DNA from 3 places in the Actinacidiphila sp. bgisy144 genome. Region 3 is predicted to be linked to each of the others. Evidence: riboswitches for the same ligand, from Rfam matches in the RefSeq annotation. Region 3 holds a riboswitch; each other region holds the start of a gene.
What was found. A riboswitch is a leader RNA that binds a small molecule or an ion and turns the genes downstream of it on or off. The one in region 3 is predicted to bind S-adenosylmethionine.

Region 1 (2,257 bases), on a different contig from region 3:
GCCCCGCCCGGCCTCCTCCTGCGCCTGGCGGATCTCGCCGACGACCGCGGCCGCCTGCCCGATGCCGTGCGGGGTGGTGAAGCCGAGGTCGGCGGAGGAGGCGACCAGGCGGAAGGGCTCGGTGCGGTGCGCGAGCGCTGCCACCAGCGGCTGGCCCTGCGGCGGGCGCGGGGTGATGGAGGGCCCCTTGACGCTGAAGTGCGGTCCCTCGAAGTCGATGTAGTGCAGCTTGTCGCGGTCGATGAAGCGGCCGGTGGCCACGTCGCGGATCTCCGCGTCGTCCTCCCAGCTGTCCCACAGCCGCCGCACCACCTCGACGTAGTCGGCGGCCTCGCCGAACAGTTCGGCCAGCAGCGCCCTGCCGTCCGGGGTGTCCAGCGCGTCGAGCGACAGCCCGGGCAGGGTGCGGCGGCCGAAGTGCGCGGCCTCGTCGGGCCGGGCGGACACCCGCACCTGGACCCCGGCGCGGCCGGTGCTGACGTAGTCGAGGGTGGCGATCGCCTTCGACAGGTGGAACGGCTCGGTGTGGGTGACCACCGCGACCGGCAGCAGGCCGATGTGCCGGGTCAGCGGTGCGATCCGGGCGGCGGTCAGCACCGCGTCCAGCCGGCCGCGCACCTGGTCGGTCCGCTCGTCGGGGCCGGTGGGCAGGGACGACTGGAGGCCGAGGGAGTCCTCGATGGTGAGCAGGTCCAGCAGGCCGCGTTCGGCCTCGGCGGCCAGGTCGGCCCAGTAGCGCGCGGTGAACAGCTCGGCCGGCCGCGCGTCGGGCTCGCGCCAGGCGGCGGGGTGCCAGCCGGCGCCGTCGAGGGCGACCGCGAGGTGGAGGGGGGTGGTGGATCGGGACATGGACGTACCGCTTCCTGCTCGGACGGGCCGCGGGCGAACGGCCGGGGCATGGAGGTCGGGGTGTGGACGGATCGGGGTGCGTACGGATCGGAGTGCGTACGGGATCGGGTGCCTACGGGGGGCGCCGGGCCGCAGGTCCCCTCCGCACGCGGCGGACCGGCGGCCGCGGGGCCGGCGGCGGGCAGGCCGGAGGGAACCGGACGGGCCCGCACCGGGAACGGCGTCGTCCCCGGGTGGGCCGGCGGAAGGACGGAGGATGCGCGCAGGGCGCCAGGGTGAAGCGGGGGGTGGAGCGGGCTCAGCCGGCGGTACGCGGCAGCCGGGCCGTCGGTGTGCCCGGACACAGGGCGCCGGCGACGCGCTGGAGGTCGATGTGGCGGCGCGAGTACGTGACGAGGCCGGGTACGCCGGGGGGCGTCGACTGCTCGCTGTCGCCGCGCACTTCGCACCTCCCGCCTCGATCGGCCCACGCCTGCCGAGCTCGCGCTTGCCGAGCCGCCGTCGGCTCCGCCGGGTCGTCACCTGGAGCACCCCACCGCGACGGAGGGTTGCCGGTCAGCCGGCCAGGGCCTTGGTTGCTGACGCTCATGACCTGCAAGCACGGTAACTCGGTGCCGTGTTCGAACACAATCCCCCCTCGCCGGACGCGATCCGCGCCACATCCGGCGGGCGCCGAGGGGGATTGCCCGGCCGCCGCCCTGCGGTTAACGTGCTGAGGGCACGGGCCCGGTGTCACGCGGCCCGCCACGACCGGTGTCCGCGGTCGTACCACCGGCCGTCAGGCCCGGCGCCCACAGCGCCGAAGACAGCGAGGGGACGGGCATGGACGCAGACCGACGCGGCCTGGCGCAGTGTCCCCGCGGCTTCGCCCGGACCCGGGTGGTCCGGCGCCATGTCGACCTGCTCCGCGTGTGCAGCGCCCTGTGTCCGGGGACGCCCGCGGCCCGCTGACGGCCCGCCGCCGTTCCTTCCGCACCTCCCGCACCTCCCGCTTTCCCACCGCCGCGCCATCGGTGCCGCGGCTCACTCCCCGGCGTGCGCGGCCGGCTGAACTCCCGCCCGCCCCTGCCCTCCTCCCCGGTGGCCCCGCCCGGCCGGCCGGCCCCGCGCGGGGCCGCCATGCCCGGATGCCGCCGCGCTCCCCGACGAGACGGGAACCCCGACGATGCCCCAGCACGACACCTCCGGGCCGGTCACCGCCGCCCCCGGCCACCCGCCGCCCCCGCCCGACCCGACCGCGCCCGGCAAACCCGCGGACGCGGGCCGGCCGGCGTCCGACCGGCCCACCACGTCCGACCGGCCCACCACGTCCGCGTCCGGTCAGCCCGCTGCGCCGAAGGCCGACCGGCCGCCGTCCCCGGAGGTCCGCGCGCTGGACGTCCGCCCGGCCGACGCCTCGCTGCTCGCC
Region 2 (2,257 bases), on a different contig from region 3:
GAGGCCGCGTTCTCCATCGGGCTGGACTCCTAGCCGCCCGTACTCCTGGCTGCCCGTACTCCTGGCCGCCCGCGCCTTCGTGGAGCGCGCCGTCCGTCAGCGGACGGGGACGCAGCGGCCCGCCTCGGTGCGGTAGCTCCATGCGGCGCCCTCGCGGACGAGGGTGCCGACGGCCCCGAGGAAGCGGTCGATGTGCTCCTGGGGGGTGCCCGCGCCGAAGCTGACCCGGACGGCGTTCAGGGAGCGCTCACCGGGCTCGGCGTCGGGGGCGCCGCACTCCCCCGGCTCGTCCGGCTCCGTGTCCAGGAGGGTCCGCACCAGCGGGTGCGCGCAGAACAGCCCGTCCCGTACACCGATCCCGTACTCCGCCGAGAGCGCCGCAGCGAAGTGCGAGGAGTTCCAGCCGCGCACGACGAAGGAGAGCACGCCGACCCGGGCCGAGCCGGACCCGAACAGCGAGAGCACCCGCACCTCGGGGAAGGCGGCGAGGCCGTCCCGCAGCCGGGCGAGCAGTTCACGCTCACGGGTGACAAGGGTGTCGAAGCCCGCCTCGGTGAGCGCCTTGCACGCCGACGCGATGGCGTAGGCGCCGATCACGTTCGGCGAGCCGGCCTCGTGCCGGGCGGTGCCGGAGTGCCACTCCACGGACAGCTCGTCACCGGAGCGGGCGACCTTGCGGGTGGCGCCGCCCCCGGCGAGGTACGGCTCGGCGTCCCGCAGCCAGTCGGCCCGCCCGGCGAGCACCCCGGCGCCGAACGGCGCGTACAGCTTGTGCCCGGAGAAGGCCACCCAGTCGACGTCGAGCGCGGTGATGTCCACCGGGTGGTGCGGGGCGAGCTGGGCGGCGTCCAGCACGATCCGGGCGCCGTGCCGGTGTGCGGCGGCCGCCAGTTCGCGCACCGGCCAGATCTCGCCGGTGACGTTGGACGCGCCGGTCACACAGACCAGCTTCGGGCCCTTGGGGGCGCCGTGCAGCGCCACGTCCAGGGACGCGACGGCCTGCTCCGGGGTGCGCGGCGCGGGCAGATACACGACCTGCCCGCCGTCGACGCGCTGCCAGGGCAGCAGGGCCGCGTGGTGCTCGGTGTCGAAGACGTAGACGCGGGTCCCGGCCGGGAGGGCGGCGGCCAGCAGGTTGAGCGAGTCGGTGGTGGAGCGGGTGAAGATCAGCTCGTCGTCCGGGCGGCAGCCCAGGAACTCCGCGACGGTCTCGCGGCTCTGCTCGAACAGGTCGGTCGACAGCTGCGAGAGGTAGCCGGCACCGCGGTGCACGCTGCCGTAGTACGGCGCGTAGGCAGCGACGTCGTCCCACACCCGCTGGAGCGCGGGGGCGCTCGCGGCGTAGTCGAGCGCGGCGTACCCCACTTCCCCACCGGTGACGAGCGGCACCCGCACGTCCCGGCCGAGCACGGGCAGCGGGGCGGACGTACAGGTGGGGCAGTCGGCGTCGGCGCCTTCGCTGATGGCGGTGGCGGTGGCGGCGACCCCGACCGTGCTCTTGGCGGTGCTGGTGGTGCTGGTGCGGGCGGCGGAGGTGGCGGCGGTGGTCAAGGCGAACTCCCGGCGGAAGGCAGGCGAAAGCACCACGAAGCGGCGGCCGGGAACGGCCGCGCGGACGGCGCGGTGCAGAGGTGATCGGGCGGAATTGCTGGTGGCAGAACCGGGGCCGACAGGCCCTAACGCATTCGCTTGCTCATGAAAGAACTCCCCAGTCCGGCTTGCTGTGAGCCTCGCTGCATCACAGCCTGGTCATCACCCGGGGCACCCCGCCTCGGACGGAGGGTTGCCGGACAGCGAGCCGGGGCCTTTGCGCTGTCACTCGTGACCTGGGACAAGATTGTGCCATACGGCGGCGCGGGCGCAAGACCCCGTCCGGAAAGTGGACGGCGCCGTGCGCCCGCGCCTCTTCGCTACGCCCGGGTCGCCGCCACCCAGCGCTCCAGGACGCCCTCGGCCGCGCCCGAGTCGATCGACTCCGCCGCCCGGACCAGGCCGGCGCTGATCCGCTCCTCCAGGGTGCCGCCGCCGGTGACCCCCAACGCGGTCAGCGTCGCCGCGGAGTTGAGCAGCACCGCGTCCCGCACCGGCCCGCGCTCACCGGCGAGCAGCCGCCGGGCCACCTCCGCGTTGTACCCGGCCTCGCCGCCGCGCAGCGCCTCCACCGGCACCAGCTCCAGGCCGACGTCCCGCGGGTCGAACCCGGTGTGCTCCACCTTGCCGTCCTTGACCACCCACACCTGCGAGGTCGCGGTAGTGG
Region 3 (2,257 bases):
AGCGGCCCGACGATCCCGGAGACGAAACGGGCGTCGAACTCCCGCAGGTCGGCGTCGACGAAGCAGACGATCTCGCCGCGGGTGACCAGCAGCGACCGCCACAGCACCTCGCCCTTGCCGGGCAGGGCCGGCAGCCGGGGCAGGATCGCGTCCCGCCCGACCACGCGGGCCCCGGCCCCGGCGGCGACCGCGGCCGTGCGGTCGGTGGAGCCGGAGTCGACCACGACCACCTCGTCCACCAGCGGCGCCGCGGCGGACATCAGGTCGCGGCGGATCGCCGCCACGATCGCGCCGACGGTCGCCTCCTCGTCCAGCGCCGGCAGCACCACGCTGACCGTGCCCCGGTCGCCGGCCGCGCGCTTGGCGGCGAGCAGCAGGTCAAGCGGCCGCTGGGCGGCCGACCAGGACCGGCGGCGCAGCCAGCGCTCCACCTCGTCGAGCACGTGAGTCCTCTCCCTCGGCACGCCCCGGACCGGGCATGTGATCCATCTCGCGGTGCGGACGGCTACCTCAACCGTCACCTGTGTCGGTTACAGTCTTGAACAACGCGTGACGCCACCGCATGCCGGGGGCGTGACGCGCACAAACGCGACGGGCCCGGTCCGTACCGACCCGGTCGCCATACCGCTCATCCAGAGGGGCAGAGGGAACGGCCCGTAGAAGCCCCGGCAACCCTCCCGCCGACCGCGAGGTCACGCACGGTGGGGAAGGTGCCAATTCCGTCTCGTGACGCGCCCGCGTGCGAGGAAGATGAGGAGAAAGGGCCTCGCCTGTCATGGCTGCGCAAACCGTCGCAAGCACCACCGACTCCGCTGCCGGCACCCAGGGTGCCGACGCCGCCCCCGCACCGTTCGGCCCGGCCGCCGCGCTGTCCTGCCGGGAGTGCGGCACCCGCTACCCGCTGAGCCCGGTCTTCGCGTGCCTGGAGTGTTTCGGGCCACTGGAAGTGGCCTACGACCTGCCGACCGGTGACCCCGAGGCGCTGCGCGCCCGGATCGAGGCCGGCCCGACCAACATCTGGCGCTACGCCCCGCTGCTGCCGGTGCCCGCCGACGTCGCCGACAAGCCCAACCTGAACCCGGGCTGGACCAAGCTCGTCAAGGCCGACAACCTCGCCCGCGAACTGGGCATCACCGGCGGCCTGCACGTCAAGGACGACTCCGGCAACCCCACCCACTCCTTCAAGGACCGGGTGGTCGCGATCGCGCTGGAGGCCGCCCGCACCTTCGGCCTCACCACGCTGTCCTGCTCCTCCACCGGCAACCTGGCCGGCGCCGTCGGCGCCGCCGCCTCCCGGGCGGGCCTGCGCTCCTGCGTCTTCATCCCGCACGACCTGGAGGCCGGCAAGGTCGTGATGGCCGCGGTCTACGGCGGCGAACTCGTCGGCATCGAGGGCAGCTACGACGACGTGAACCGCTTCTGCTCGGAACTGATCGGCGACCCGATCGGCGAGGGCTGGGGCTTCGTCAACGTCAACCTGCGCCCGTACTACGGCGAGGGCTCCAAGACGCTCGCCTACGAGATCGCCGAGCAGCTCGGCTGGCGGCTGCCGGACAACCTGGTCATCCCGATCGCGTCCGGCTCCCAGCTCACCAAGATCGACAAGGGCCTCAAGGAGCTGATCGCGCTCGGCCTGGTCGAGGAGAAGCCGTACAAGATCTTCGGCGCCCAGGCCGAGGGGTGCTCCCCGGTGTCGACGGCCTTCAAGGCCGGGCACGACGTCGTACGGCCGGTGAAGCCCGACACCATCGCCAAGTCGCTGGCGATCGGCAACCCCGCGGACGGCCCGTACGTGCTGGACATCGCCCGGCGCACCGGCGGGGCCGTCGAGGACGTGGACGACGCGCAGATCGTGGACGCGATCAAGCTGCTGGCGCGGACCGAGGGCATCTTCGCGGAGACCGCGGGCGGGGTGACCGTCGGTGTGCTGAAGAAGCTGATCGAGTCCGGGCAGCTCGACCCGGCCACCGAGACCGTCGTGCTCAACACCGGCGACGGACTGAAGACCCTGGACGCGGTGGCGCCGACCACCGGGCCGACCGCGACCATCCGCCCGACCCTTGCCGCATTCCGAGAGGCTGGCCTCGCATGAGTGCTTCCGTACGTATCCCCACCATTCTCCGCACCTACACCGGCGGCCAGGCCGAGGTGCCGGCCGAGGGTGCCACCCTCGCCGAAGTGATCGACTCCCTGGAGCGCGATCACAAGGGAATTTCGGCGCGCGTGCTCGACGACGCGGGAAAGCTGCGCCGCTTTG

Region 1: it holds a riboswitch for S-adenosylmethionine, as region 3 does, so the genes downstream of both, AC3EVP_RS33560 (putative leader peptide) here and thrC (threonine synthase) in region 3, are expected to answer to the same signal.
Region 2: it holds a riboswitch for S-adenosylmethionine, as region 3 does, so the genes downstream of both, AC3EVP_RS25105 (aminotransferase class V-fold PLP-dependent enzyme) here and thrC (threonine synthase) in region 3, are expected to answer to the same signal.

The regions. Positions count from the first base shown of each region.
Region 1 is NZ_JBYIRM010000044.1:21,592-23,848, forward strand. It holds gene AC3EVP_RS33555 (LLM class flavin-dependent oxidoreductase) at 1-849, opposite strand, end outside; gene AC3EVP_RS33560 (putative leader peptide) at 1,148-1,291, opposite strand; SAM riboswitch class IV at 1,328-1,442, opposite strand; gene AC3EVP_RS33565 (amino acid ABC transporter permease) at 2,015-2,257, shown strand, end outside.
Region 2 is NZ_JBYIRM010000023.1:138,118-140,374, forward strand. It holds gene AC3EVP_RS25100 (Lrp/AsnC family transcriptional regulator) at 1-33, shown strand, start outside; gene AC3EVP_RS25105 (aminotransferase class V-fold PLP-dependent enzyme) at 97-1,464, opposite strand; SAM riboswitch class IV at 1,710-1,827, opposite strand; gene trpD (anthranilate phosphoribosyltransferase) at 1,911-2,257, opposite strand, start outside.
Region 3 is NZ_JBYIRM010000007.1:44,584-46,840, reverse strand. It holds gene AC3EVP_RS10460 (glucosyl-3-phosphoglycerate synthase) at 1-443, opposite strand, end outside; SAM riboswitch class I at 626-757, shown strand; gene thrC (threonine synthase) at 776-2,092, shown strand; gene AC3EVP_RS10450 (ubiquitin-like small modifier protein 1) at 2,089-2,257, shown strand, end outside.